Regions from separate parts of the Streptomyces phaeolivaceus genome, predicted to be linked through region 3. Evidence: riboswitches for the same ligand, from Rfam matches in the RefSeq annotation. Region 3 holds a riboswitch; each other region holds the start of a gene.
What was found. Region 3 has a riboswitch for cyclic di-AMP ahead of F9278_RS36825 (M23 family metallopeptidase). Riboswitches for the same ligand answer to the same signal wherever they lie in the genome.

Region 1: another riboswitch for cyclic di-AMP. It lies ahead of F9278_RS22355 (M23 family metallopeptidase); the one in region 3 lies ahead of F9278_RS36825 (M23 family metallopeptidase).
Region 2: another riboswitch for cyclic di-AMP. It lies ahead of F9278_RS05770 (C40 family peptidase); the one in region 3 lies ahead of F9278_RS36825 (M23 family metallopeptidase).
Region 4: another riboswitch for cyclic di-AMP. It lies ahead of F9278_RS31165 (C40 family peptidase); the one in region 3 lies ahead of F9278_RS36825 (M23 family metallopeptidase).

Annotation. Positions count from the first base shown of each region.
Region 1 covers NZ_CP045096.1:4,760,626-4,763,926, forward strand. Annotated here, with positions in the region: gene F9278_RS22350 (aldo/keto reductase) at 1-559, opposite strand, end outside; gene F9278_RS22355 (M23 family metallopeptidase) at 799-1,866, opposite strand; cyclic di-AMP (ydaO/yuaA leader) riboswitch at 1,877-2,038, opposite strand; gene F9278_RS22360 (PP2C family protein-serine/threonine phosphatase) at 2,348-3,301, opposite strand, start outside.
Region 2 covers NZ_CP045096.1:1,206,464-1,209,764, forward strand. Annotated here, with positions in the region: gene F9278_RS05760 (ATP-dependent Clp protease proteolytic subunit) at 126-767, shown strand; gene F9278_RS05765 (hypothetical protein) at 775-1,092, shown strand; cyclic di-AMP (ydaO/yuaA leader) riboswitch at 1,465-1,635, shown strand; gene F9278_RS05770 (C40 family peptidase) at 1,639-2,112, shown strand; gene F9278_RS05775 (ATP-binding protein) at 2,180-2,638, opposite strand; gene F9278_RS05780 (helix-turn-helix domain-containing protein) at 2,885-3,301, shown strand, end outside.
Region 3 covers NZ_CP045096.1:8,005,847-8,009,147, reverse strand. Annotated here, with positions in the region: gene F9278_RS36835 (HPr family phosphocarrier protein) at 42-323, shown strand; gene F9278_RS36830 (GntR family transcriptional regulator) at 505-1,209, opposite strand; gene F9278_RS36825 (M23 family metallopeptidase) at 1,410-2,198, opposite strand; cyclic di-AMP (ydaO/yuaA leader) riboswitch at 2,211-2,384, opposite strand; gene F9278_RS36820 (M16 family metallopeptidase) at 2,610-3,301, opposite strand, start outside.
Region 4 covers NZ_CP045096.1:6,709,439-6,712,739, forward strand. Annotated here, with positions in the region: gene F9278_RS31160 (NACHT domain-containing protein) at 1-456, shown strand, start outside; gene F9278_RS31165 (C40 family peptidase) at 476-1,675, opposite strand; cyclic di-AMP (ydaO/yuaA leader) riboswitch at 1,685-1,857, opposite strand; gene pcrA (DNA helicase PcrA) at 2,109-3,301, shown strand, end outside.

The DNA.
Region 1 (3,301 bases), 3.2 Mb from region 3:
CCAGGTTGTAGTGGGGCTGGAGGGCGACATAGCGGGCCAGGCCCTCGGCGGCCGAGAAGTCCAGGGAGGCCTTCAGGCGCTCGGGGGTGATGTTGGACGCGGCTATCGCGCGGACCTTGCCGGCCTTCACCAGCTCGTCGAGGGCGGTGATGATCTCCTCGACGGGCACCTCGGGCTGGTCGAAGTGGGTGTAGTAGAGGTCGATGTAGTCCGTGCCGAGGCGGGCGAGGGAGGCGTCGGCCGCGGCCTTGATGTTGGCCGCCGTCAGGCCCGGGTACTCGGGGTGCTGGCTCACCTTGGTCGCGATGACCACGTCGGCGCGGTTGCCGCGAGCCTTGACCCACTTGCCGATGATCCGCTCGGACTCACCGCCCTCGTTGCCCTCCACCCACGCCGAGTAGGCGTCGGCCGTGTCGACGAAGTTGCCCCCGGCCGCCTTGTAGGCGTCGAGGACGGCGAAGGACTGTGCCTCGTCCGCCGTCCAGCCGAAGACGTTGCCCCCGAGGGAGAGCGGGAAGACCTCGATGTCGGACGTGCCCAGCTTGCGAAGAGAAGTCATGTAGGGCGTCAACCCCCGGCCCGGACCCTCGCATTCCGCCCCACCATGAACAGCACGTGAAGGGAGGAGAGAGAAGGGGAGAGAGGGGGGGAGAGAGGGGGAGAGGGGGAGGGGGAGGGGGAGGGGGAGGGGTGCCTCGTCCTCTTACCGTCCCGTCTCGCCCCGGCATGGCGAACGCCGCGTAGGCCCGTGGCCCGCGCGGCGTCGTTGTTGTTGTGCTCCGGGGAGCGGGGGTGGTCCTACGGGGTGACGCCCTTGCTGCGGAGCCAGGCCGCCGGGTCGATGCCGCTGGCCGAGCCGCCGGGGTGGACCTCCATGTGGAGATGGGCGCCGGTGACGTTGCCGGTGGCGCCCACGCGGCCGATGACGTCGCCGGTGGTGACCTTCTGGCCGACGCTAACGCCGATGGAGGACTGGTGGGCGTACCAGATCTCGGTGCCGTCATCGAGGGTGAGGACGGTCTTGTAGCCGTACGAGCCCTCGTAGCCGGCCTGCGTGATCGTGCCGCTGCCGACGGCCTTGATCAGGGTGCCGGTGGGGGCCGCGAAGTCCAGGCCGGTGTGGTAGCCGGAGGACCAGTACGGGCCCGCCTGGCCGAAGGTGGAGGTGAGGGTGTAGGAGGAGGTGGGAAGCGTGAACTGGCCCGCGAGGGCCGCGATGCGTTCAGCTTCCTTCTTCTTCTCCGCCTCCTCGGCCGCCTTCTTCTCGGCGGCGGCCTCCTTGGCCTCGGCTTCCTTCTTCTCCTTGGCGGCCTGCTCGGCGGCCTTGTCCGCGGCGGCGGTCTGGGCGGCCTCGGCGGCGGCCTTGTCGAACGCGTCCTGCTGGGACTCGGCCTGCGCGATGATCCGGGCGCGCAGCGCCTCACCGGCGTCCGCCGTGCCCTGGGCGGTGTCGGTGGCGATCAGACCGGCGTTGCTGAGCGGGGAGGTGGAGGCCTCGGGCTCCGGCGTCTCGGCCTCGGGCTCGTCCTCGAAGACCGAGCCGACGTTCGGCATGTCGGGCATCGAGATGGAGACCGGGGCCTTGCCGGACTGCGCGCTCGCCATACCGGCTCCGCTGACGGCGGCTATGACACCGACGCCGAGAACCGTGGAGCTGCGGGCCAGTCCGCCACGGGCGAGTACGCCGCGCGGCTTGGCGACACGGTGCCGGCCGCGAACGGGACGCAGGGTGTCCTCGCTGGGATTCCACTCCTGCCAGGGGCCCTCGTTGTCGCTGCTGTAGCTGCCGTAACCGAACGTCTGGCTCTCGCCTTCGCGTTGGGTCGGCACGAACGGGGCTTCGGTCGCGGACCGGTTCGACGCCACGTGGGCGTACTCCTTCCTTCCTCCTCGCCTACCGGGTTAGCTGACGGGTTCGGAGCAGGAAGGTCTCCTACGCGCGTAAACCGGACGTGCGTACTGCCACGGCGGTTTCCGTGCGATTCACCCCAGGGTGGTGGTTCCCCGGTTCCCTTGCGGGATTCGGCGCGTGAGCACGGAGCCGTCTCTTGTGACGGCTGGGACGACCGCGCTGCGTTATCGAACGTTAATAGACACGAGTGCTCCATTCCAAGCTGTTCCGAATGATCGTTCCGGCTTTCGCGCTGGACTTTACGGGTCATGAGGGGCCGAAAACGGGCGAGTTGGCATTGACTCACGAGTAACAGTTGTCCTGACGGTACGTCAGTTGTTATACGCAGGACGGTCGGACGGGCACGCTCGGTGACATCGAACAGATGGGAGGCGCGAGATGTGAGAGACGTGAGAGACGTGTGTGCGGGGGCGGGTGTGCGGAGGGACGTGTGTGTCAGGGGCGGTGGACCACCAAGAGGGCCATGTCGTCCGTCGTACGGCCGCCCGTGTGCCGGCGCACCTCCTCCGCCAGGGTCGTCAGCAGGGCGTCCGGGGTGGAGAAGGCGCGGCCGGACAGGCGGGCGGCCGGGTCGTAGAAGACACCTCGCGCGTCCCTCGCCTCGGAGAGGCCGTCGGTGTGGAAGAGCAGCGTGGCGCCGGGCGGGAAGTCGGTCTCCTCCGCGCGGTCGGGCCAGGTGGCCAGGTCCTGCATGCCCAGCGGGAGCGCGGGCCGCGGGGCGTCCAGGGTGCGCAGGGTGCCGTCGGCGTACAGCAGCAGGGGGGACGGATGGCCCCGGTTGACGATCCGGGCGCGGCCGGCGCCGTGCGGGAACTCCGCCAGTACGGCCGTCACGAACCCCTCGTACTTCACCGCCGCGTCCCGGCGCGCGGCCTCCCGCCGGGTGCTCTCGCGGGCCAGTGCCCGTTCCAGCCGCTGGGCCACCGCCTCGAGCGTCGACTCCTGTTCGGCCGCCTCCCGGAACGCGCCGATCAGCACCGCCACCGCCGACACCGCCCCCAGCCCCTTGCCGCGCACATCGCCGACGACCAGCCGTACGCCGTGGGGCGAGTCCTGCACCGCGTACAGATCGCCCCCGATCGACGCCCCGGCCTGCGCCGCCTCGTACCGCGCGGCGATCTCCAGCCCGCCGATCCGCTCCTGCGGCACCGGCAGTACGGCCCGCTGCGCCGCCTCGGCGATCTCCCGGGCGGTCGCGAGCCGGGCGTCGCTGCGGCGGACGAGACGGTTGATCAGTACGGCCAGTACGGCGACGGTGGCCACCGTGGCGATCTCGGTGATCGCGTCCACATGGCCCGCGTCGTCGTAGACGATCCGTACGGCGGTGATGCCGGCGACCGAGACGACGCCGGTGATCACCGTGCCGTGCAGCGAGAAGAGCGGGGCCGC
Region 2 (3,301 bases), 6.8 Mb from region 3:
GGCACCGCGCGCCGCCCCGAGCGGAAGATCCCGTTCGCGGGGCGCCGTCTCTCGCCGGGCCCCTCCCCAGCCCCTCGTACGTCCTGTACATTCTGTACAGAAGCCGTTCCAGAGGAGGCGTCCCCATGCCCGCGAACCGACCGTCGGCCCGACATGTGCTGCCCGAGTTCACCGAGCGCACCGGTGCGGGTCACCGGACGATGGACCCGTACTCGAAGCTGCTGGAGGAACGGATCGTGTTCCTCGGGACACCGATCGACGACACGTCGGCGAACGACGTGATGGCGCAGTTCATGCATCTCGAGTACCAGGCGCCGGACCGCGACATCTCGCTGTACATCAATTCGCCGGGCGGCTCGTTCAGCGCGATGACGGCGCTCTACGACACGATCCGGTTCGTCACCTGCGATGTGGAGACCGTCTGTCTGGGGCAGGCGGGTTCGGCCGCCGCGGTGCTGCTGGCGGCGGGCACGCCCGGCAAGCGGTTCATGCTGCCGGGGGCGCGGGTGCTGATCCACCAGCCGGGGACGACCGACCGGATCGAGGGGCAGACGAGTGATCTGGTCATCCAGGCGGCGGAGTTGACGCGCAACCGCCGGATGCTGGAGGAGATGCTCGTCCGGCACACGGGGCGCGGCCCGGAGCGGATCGCCGCCGACATCGAGCGGGACCTGTTCCTCGACGCCGAGGCGGCGGTGGCGTACGGGTTGGCCGACCGGGTGATCCGGAGCCGCAAGGGCTCGCCCACGCTCCCCGGCGCGAGGTGAGGCGCGGATGCTGCCACCCGAACTGCCGCCGCTGCCCGCGCTCACCCGCGCCGAGGCGGAGCTGATCGACCGTTACCTGGACGTGGTCGATCTGCTCGGCCGGATCAATCCGGCCCGTCCGGGCGACACCTACCGCGGGTTGCGTGCGGCGCAGGCGCTCGTCGCGAAGGCGATCGCCCTGCGCGAGGCGCTCGAACTGATGCACAGGCGCGGGGAGAACGAGGTGCACGCCCCGACGCTCGCGCGGGCCCTGCGGGTCCTCGACGGCGAACGGCGGGCCGGCCGGGTGGCCCTGCCCCCGGAACCGGAGGACTCACCGACCTGAACCGATCCAGGCCCGCGCGCCGTACTACTGACGGGGCGTCCGGTCCGGGTTTCACGCCCTTCGGACGGCCTACCGCGATCGACCCATCGGCCCATACGTCGCAAGGACCTGTCAAGTTGCGCAACACGCCTGGTACATGGCCGGAGCACGCCATTCCGGTGCTGGTGCGGACCTCCTCGGCCACTTGGACACACCCGCCGAAATCCCCCTGTCCACCCGAACGGGGGAGTGGTGAGTAAGACCACAAATCCATGGTTCCGTTGGGATTTTCGGACGTCCGTGCGCCAAGATCCCTTCCTGACGACAAGCCCCCGCCGCAGCGGCGGGGCGATCCGGGTGGACGCCGAGTCCTGCCGCTACCCGGATGACCGGTCGACAGGAGTGCATCGGCAGGAGTGGAGGACCCAAGCACGACGGGTCGCCGGAACGGTCAACCCATGACCGGGCCGAGCAGCCCTTGGGGTGAAGCCGCGTCAGCGGCCGGGCAACTTCGCCAGCCCGAATCCGACAGGTCATCCTTCACAGGCGGCTGACGAAGGGTTGCGCATGACTGCGCTGAATCGTGTCCCGTCGCTGTTGACCCGGGCCGGCACGGCCTCGGCTCTCACCATCGCCGCAGTGAGCGGCAGCATCGTGGTCCCGGGCGCCGCATCCGGCGCCGAGGCCGCCACAGTGGCGTCGAAGGCACTCAAGGTCGCGGCTTCCAAGAAGGGCTCCCCTTACAAGTACGGCGCCACGGGTCCGGGCAGGTTCGACTGCTCAGGGCTGACGCTCTACTCGTTCAAGAAGGCGGGCAAGAAGCTGCCCCGTACTGCTCAGCAGCAGTACAACAAGACGAAGCACATCTCCGCGAGCAACCGCAAGCTCGGAGACCTCGTCTTCCTCCACTCCGGTTCGAGCGTCTATCACGTCGGTATCTACGCGGGGAAGGGAAAGATCTGGCACTCGCCGAAGACGGGTGACGTCGTCCGGCTGCAGAAGCTCTGGACGAAGAACGTCTGGTACGGCCGGGTCCGCTGACCCACCGTCGGGGGCGGCGGAGCGCTCCGCCGCCCCCGACGCCTCTGGTGCGCGCCGATCGCGGTCCTCATGTCTCCTGCGGACCGCCCGCCGTGACCGGTTGCACGGGGACCGTCCACGGAAGTTCGATCGCCACCGTCTTGCCGCCCTCCCGAGTGGGTCTGACGCTCAGCCTGCCGCCGCATTCGGCGGTCAGCCAGCGGATGATGACCATGCCCCGGCCGTTGTCCTGTTGGACGGCGGCCGGCAGTCGTTTCGGGAAGCGTGGATGGCTGTCGGTGACGCCGATGCGCAGGTGCTCGTCCCGGTCGAGGGCGAGGTCCACGGTGAAGGTGGGCGACTGGCCCAGGGTGTGCTGGACGGCGTTGGTGGCGAGTTCGGACACGATCAGGCGCACGGTCTCCGCGATGTCGGTGTCGCCCGGCAGGCCCCATTCGGCGAGCACGCCGGCGACGTAGTTCCGGGCGGCGGACACCGAGGCGGGATCGCTCGGCAGAGTGACGGATGCTTCCAGGTGATCTGCCATGGCGAGGCGTCCCTTTCCCACGGGACCGGTGTCCGACAGGGAGCGGATGGTTCGACTACGGTCCCGGACTGGTGCTTCGCGCCAGACTGCCACTACCTGGGCTGTCTCGGGTGCGATCCACCAAGATATGCATATATCTGTCGCTCGAAGCGGTGAACTATCCGACGGCCGACCGTATTCGGGTGGGGTCTTCGTCCATCCTCTGTCGTCACCCCGACTTCGCGCGCCGGGCGGAAGGAGAATCCCATGCAGTACGGTCCGGCGGTACGCCGCCGCAAGCTCGGTGCCGAGTTGCGTGTGCTGCGCACCCGTTCCGCGCTCACCAGTATCGAGGCGGCCGACCGCGTGGGCTGGCACCAGTCCAAGGTGAGCCGGATCGAGACGGGCGCCAGCGGGGTGAAGCCCGCGGACGTACGCAAGCTGCTGGACGCGTACGGGGTGGACGACACCGAATTACGGGAGCTGCTCCTGGCGTTGGCGGGCTCCGAGGACGGCGGCGGGCGGCACAACTGGTGGCACGCGTACCGGGGCGTACTGCCGCCGACGTACCGGGACTTCATCAGTCTGGAGTCGCAGGCCGGGGGGATGCGGACGCTGGAGACCTCGGTGGTGCCGGGGCTGCTGCAGATCCCCGAGTACGCGCGGGCGGTGACCCGGGCCGCG
Region 3 (3,301 bases):
CCTCTCTGCAACACCCGACACACCTGAAGGGCAGCATCAACATGGCTGAGCGCCGCGTCAACGTCGGCTGGGCCGAGGGCCTCCACGCCCGCCCCGCATCCATCTTCGTCCGGGCCACCACGGCCTCCGGTATCCCCGTGACGATCGCCAAGGCCGACGGGAACCCCGTCAACGCCGCCTCCATGCTGGCGGTCCTGGGCCTCGGCGCCCAGGGCGGCGAGGAGATCGTGCTCGCCTCCGACGCCGAGGGCGCGGACGTCGCGCTCGACCGTCTGGCGAAGCTCGTCGCCGAGGGGCTCGAAGAACTCCCCGAGACGGTCTGAGCGACCGGGCAACCGAAGCGGAAAGGCCTGAAAGGCTGCCCGCACGCACCACCCGCACACATGACGAAGGGCTCGTCCGATTTATCGGGCGGGCCCTTCGCATTTACGTCCTTTTTCCGTTCTGCGGGCAGCCGAAAAAATGCCCCACGGAATTCTTCCCTCTTTGTATACGGCTCCCGTGTTAATGCCGCAGACTCGGTGTGTTTACGGGGTGTTGCGAAGTCCTCACACGGTCGGCGCGCTCCGCCCCGGCGGCCCCGCCCGGAAATCGGAGCCGGTGCGCGGCGGTGGCGCGCTCGGTGTGCACGGACGTGATGGTCCGGGCCCGGTCGCTGTCGCCGCGCGCGACGGCGTCCACGATGCCGCCGTGCTCCGCCCAGGACTCCACGGGGTTGGCAGGCGCCTCGACCGCGTACATCCAGGCGATCTTGTGCCGCAGCTGGGCGAGTGTCGAGGTCAGGGCGGGGCTGCCGGACGCCTGTGCGAGCGTCTCGTGGAACCAGCCGCCCAGGGAGCGCAGATCCTCGCTGGTGCCCCTCCTGGCCCGCTCCTGGCCCAGTCTGACCAGGCCGCGCAACACCTTGAGGTGCGCCTCGGTGCGCCGCTGGGCGGCGCGGGCGGCGCCCAGCGGCTCCAGCAGCATGCGCATCTCCAGCAGGTCGGCGGCCTCCTGCTCGGTCGGCTCGGCGACGCACGCGCCCGCGTGCCGCCGGGTCACCACGAACCCCTCGGCCTCCAGGGTGCGCAGCGCCTCGCGCACGGGGACCCGGCTGACGCCGTAGCGGCGGGCGAGCAGTTCCTCGGTGAGACGGCTGCCGCGCTCGTAGACACCCGCGACGATGTCATCACGGATCGCCGTGCATACCGAGTGCGCCGGAATACGCATGACCGACCTCCGCCTTAATCCCCGTGAAACGTCGATGATTGACGTGTGTTCCAGCGACTCTATTGCAGTGAGCCGGAATTTCCGATGGCGGACCGGAATCCAGGGATATTTTTTGGACAGGAGGTGCGTCACAAGAGGTTCGCACAACAGGGAAAGCCCCGGCTCGGTGAGCCGGGGCCTCCTGGGAAGCGGTGGGTCCGTCAGACGTTCACGCCGTGCGAGCGCAAGTACGCGACGGGGTCGATGTCCGAGCCGTACTCGGCCGTCGTCCGGGCCTCGAAGTGCAGATGGGGGCCGGTGACGTTGCCGGTCGCCCCGGAGAGGCCGATCTGCTGGCCGGGGGTGACGGTCTGACCGACGGAGACGCCGATGGACGACAGGTGGCCGTACTGGGTGTACGTGCCGTCGTTCATCTTGATGACGATGTTGTTGCCGTACGCCCCGCCCCAGCCCGCCTCGACGACGGTGCCGGCGCCGACCGCGAGGACGGTGGTGCCGGACGCGGCGTGGAAGTCGACGCCGGTGTGGCTGCCGGAGGACCAGACGGCACCGCCGGCCTTGTAGCCGGTGGAGATGTAGGAGCCGCTGATGGGGGCGACATAGGCGTTGAGGCGCTCGCGCTCGGCCGCGCGGGCGGCACGGGCCTTGATCTCCTCGCGCTCCTTGGCGGCGGCACGTTCCTGCTCGGCCTTCTCGGCGGCGGCCTTGCGGGCCTCCTCCTGCGCCTTCTTCTTGACCGCGGCCACCTCGGCGGCCTGCTGCTGCGCGACGGCCTGGGCGTCGACCTGGTCGGCGACCGTGTCGCCGAGGACGATGATCTGGTTCAGGCCGGTCTGCTCGACTGCGGGCTCCTCCGCGGCGAGCGCGGGAGCGGCCAGGGTGCCGATGACACCGGTGGTGGTGAGAGCGGCTACGCCCACGTTCCTCGTGGTCGTGCGCTGCACACGGCCGGGACGGCGGTGCTTCCCGGGGGCGCGGGTGAACGCCATGAAGTGGCTGGTCCTTTCCTTCCCTCTCGCCTACCGGGTTAGCTGACGGGTTCGGAGCAGGAAGGTCTCCTACGGCTGCCCCCCGTTTCGCGTCGCTCGCGAAGGGCACCCGATTCACCCCAGGGACTTCGGTGGGTCCCCGGCTCCCCTGGCTCGCGCCATGCGGGGACTCGGCGATGACTGTCCGGTGCCGCGGCTGCGGCGAACTTCTGACGAACAGCCGGACTGACGCTAAGTGCGTCGTCTTCGAAATAACAAACGGATCACAGGATTTGTTAAGTACGCCACAGGTCAGACACACAACCTCCGCCATCAATACGGACAAACAAGGGCCCTGGTGACTCTTCAGTCACCAGGGCCCCACGGACACGCGTCCTTCTGTCCGGTTTCTCCTCGGCCTCCGCTCGGCTTCTACTCGGCCGGTACGACCGTGACTTCACCGATTCCGAGGGCCCTGACCGGCTCCTCGATCTGCGCGGCGTCCCCGACGAGGACGGTCACCAGACGGTCCACCGGGAAGGCGCTCACGGCGGCGGCGGTGGCCTCCACGGTGCCGGTCGCGGCGAGTTGGCGGTACAGCGTCGACTGGTAGTCGTCCGGCAGGTACTGCTCGACCTGGTCGGCCAGCGTGCCCGCCACGGCCGCGGCCGTCTCGAACTTGAGGGGGGCGACCCCCACCAGGTTCTGTACGGCGACATCGCGTTCGGCGTCGGTCAGGCCCTCGGCCGCCAGCGTGCGCAGAACCGTCCACAGATCGTCCAGCGCCGGACCGGTGTTCGGGGTGTCCACCGAGCCGCTGATGGCGAGCATCGCGACACCGGAGCCGTCGGACGCCGAGCGCAGCACCTGGCCGAACGCGCGCACCCCGTAGGTGTAGCCCTTCTCCTCGCGCAGGACGCGGTCCAGCCGGGAGGTGAGGGTGCCGCCGAGGCAGTAGGTGCCGAGCACCTGGGCCGGCCACACACGGTCGTGCCGGTCGGCGCCCACCCGGCCGATGAGCAACTGGGTCTGCACGGAGCCGGGACGGTCCACGATGATCACACGCCCGGTGTCGTCGGCGCTCACCGACGGCACGACGCTCGGCTTGGCCGGGGAGCCCGTCC
Region 4 (3,301 bases), 1.3 Mb from region 3:
CTCGCGCCTCTGGCCAGGGAACTGATCACCGAGGACGCGTACGCCGTACTGTCCGCGCAGTCCCGCTACGCGGCGACCCTGGCCGGTGACCACGCGCCTGCGGCCGCGCGCTGGATCGGCGAGGTCTCACAGGCGCCCGTGGACGCCGTCGAATGGGAACAACTGATCTATACGATGCCCGCGATTCCCTCGGACGAGTACGAGACCCGCCGGGCCGCGGACCAGGTCCGGTCCTATCTCGCCCTGGGCGCGACCCTTCTGCGCACCTTCACCGACAGCGACGCCTCCGATCTCGCGCAGCGCCTCGACTGGCTGCGGTCCGCCGGTCCCGGGCCCCTGGGCCGGCTCACCACCGCCCGCGCCAAGCTCGCCGCGGAACCCGACGCGGCGTGGGCGGCGGTGAACCGCTATCGGCGCGAGATACCCCGCATGCTGGAGCTGCCCGGACGGACCTGACCGGGCTGTCGCCCTGCCGTCACGCCGGTCGCACCACGCTGTGGATCGAGGACTCGCCGTCGTAGAAGACCGACTCCTCGCGGACGTATGTGCCCGGCTTGGGGGCGTGGATCATCATGCCGTTGCCGATGTAGAGGCCGACGTGGCCGATGTTGTCGTAGAAGAAGATCAGGTCGCCGGGCCTGGCGTTCGACAGGGAGACGGTGGTGCCCGTGTTGACCTGGTCGTAGGTGGTGCGGGGGAGGTCGACGCCGGCGGCCTTCCAGGCGGCCTGGGTGAGGCCGGAGCAGTCGTAGGAGCCGGGGCCGGTGGCGCCCCAGACGTACGGCTTGCCGATCTGTGCGCGGGCGCGGGCGAGGGCCTTGGCGGCCTTCGAGGCGTAGGTGGAGTCCTCGGCCGGGGCGGCGGTCTCGGTGGATGTCTCCGTGCCGGCGGAGGCCTCCTCCTGGACCGTTCCCTGGGTTCCCTGAGTCTCCTGGCTCCCCTGGGTGTTCTGGGTCGGCTGGGCTGTCGCCGTCTGCTGCCGGGTGAGTTCCTCCGCCTTGCGGTCGGCCTCCTCCTGCTCGCGCTTCTCGATCGCGGCGAGCCGGGCCTTCTCCTCGGCGGTGAGGCTGGAGAGCAGTTCACGGGCCTCGGCCAGCTTCGCCTGGACCTTGGCCTTGCTGGTCTTGAGGGCGTTCTGTGACTCGGTGAGCTGTTCGAGGCTGTCGCTCGCCTCCTGGCGCTGCTCCGTCGCCTCGGCCTGCTCGGTGACGTACGAGTCGACGGCGTCCTTCTGACGGTCCGTCAACCGGTCCATCAGCTGGTTCTGGTCGAAGTAGTCCTGCGGGTTGTCCGCCAGGAGCAGCGAGGCCTGGTCGGGGGCGGCCGCGCCGTTGCGGTACTGGGCCGCGGCGAACGAACCCAGCTCCTCCCGCGCCTCGTTGAGCTTCTCCGTGCGCTTGGCGACGGTTTCGAGGAGGGTGTCGACCTGCTTCTTCTGCTTGGTCGTCTTCTCCTTGGCCGCGTTGTAGTTCTCGGTCGCCGACCCGGCCTGGCGGTAGAGGTCGTCGACCTTCTTCTCGACTTCCTCCAGGCTCGGCCTGTCGTCGGTCGACGGCGCGGCCGTGGCCGTCTGCGAGAGCAGGGCCACGGAGGTGAGGGCGGCGGTGGCGAGAGCGGGGGTGCGGATGCCCGCGCGCGTCCGGCCGGCCGGACGCGGCTTGCGGTGCGGCGCCATGGTTCGGCGTCTCCTTCCGTTGTCCGCCTACCGAGTTAGCTGTCGGGTTCGGGCGCAAGCTTCGGAAGGTTTGCCCTACGACCCTTGCCGCGTGCGGCGGTCGGGTCGATTCACCCCAGAGGTCGGTGGGTCCCCGGCTCCGGCGCCGACGGAAGGCGTACCGGACTCGGCGGAGGCCGTGCGGCCCGGCGACGTTCGCCGGTTGGGTCGTACGGTCCTAGGGAAAAAGCTAGCCAACTCGTGTGGCCCGTGTGAAGGTTGATGTTCGATATGCCTGATACGTTTTCGTGACCTTAGCCTCTTCGGCGCGACAGACGGTAGGATCGATCGCTCACCGTCGCGCGGCGGTCGCGGTGCGTGGCGAGTGTGTACGGTTGTGAACTTCCCGGGGCGGCCTCCCGCTGTCAGTGGGGGCGCCTAGACTCGGAGAGCGATGAGCAGCCTCTTTGACGACAGCTTTCTGGCGGACCTCCAGGCCCCCCGCGGCCACGCGGAGGAACCCCCGCCGCCGCCCGAGGACGATCACGTACCGGAGCCGCTTCCGGACGATCTGTTCGGCGGGAAGTTCGACGCGCCACCGGACCGGGACGCGTACTACCGCGACGGCGCCCCCCGCCCCGCGATCGACGCGGCGGCGCTCCTGGACGGGCTGAACGAGAACCAGCGCGCGGCCGTGGTGCATGCCGGGTCCCCCCTGCTCATCGTCGCCGGCGCCGGCTCGGGCAAGACCCGGGTGCTCACCCATCGCATCGCCCATCTGCTGGGCGAGCGGCGGGTCCATCCCGGCCAGATCCTCGCGATCACCTTCACCAACAAGGCCGCCGGTGAGATGAAGGAGCGCGTCGAGCAGCTCGTCGGCCCGCGCGCCAACGCCATGTGGGTCATGACCTTCCACAGCGCGTGCGTACGGATCCTGCGCCGGGAGAGCAAGAAGCTCGGCTTCACCTCCTCCTTCTCCATCTACGACGCCGCCGACAGCAAGCGGCTGATGGCGCTCGTCTGCCGTGATCTGGACCTCGACCCGAAGCGCTTCCCGCCCAAGTCCTTCAGCGCCAAGATCTCGAACCTGAAGAACGAGCTGATCGACGAGGAGGACTTCGCCGCCCAGGCCTCCGACGGCTTCGAGAAGACCCTCGCCCAGGCCTACGCGATGTACCAGTCCCGCCTCCGCGAGGCGAACGCGCTGGACTTCGACGACCTGATCATGACGACGGTCAATCTGCTGCGCGCCTTCCCGGACGTCGCCGAGCACTACCGCCGCCGCTTCCGGCATGTCCTCGTCGACGAGTACCAGGACACCAACCATGCCCAGTACGCCCTGGTCAGAGTGCTGGTCGGCACCTCCGAGCACCCGGTCGACGTCCCGCCCAACGAGTGGGACGTACCGCCCGCCGAGCTGTGCGTCGTGGGTGACGCCGACCAGTCGATCTACGCCTTCCGCGGTGCGACCATCCGCAACATCCTCCAGTTCGAGGAGGACTACCCGGACGCGACGACGATCCTGCTGGAGCAGAACTACCGCTCCACGCAGACGATTCTGAGCGCGGCCAACGCGGTCATCGAGCGCAACGAGTCCCGCCGCCCCAAGAACCTGTGGACCAACGCGGGCGCGGGCGCCCAGATCAC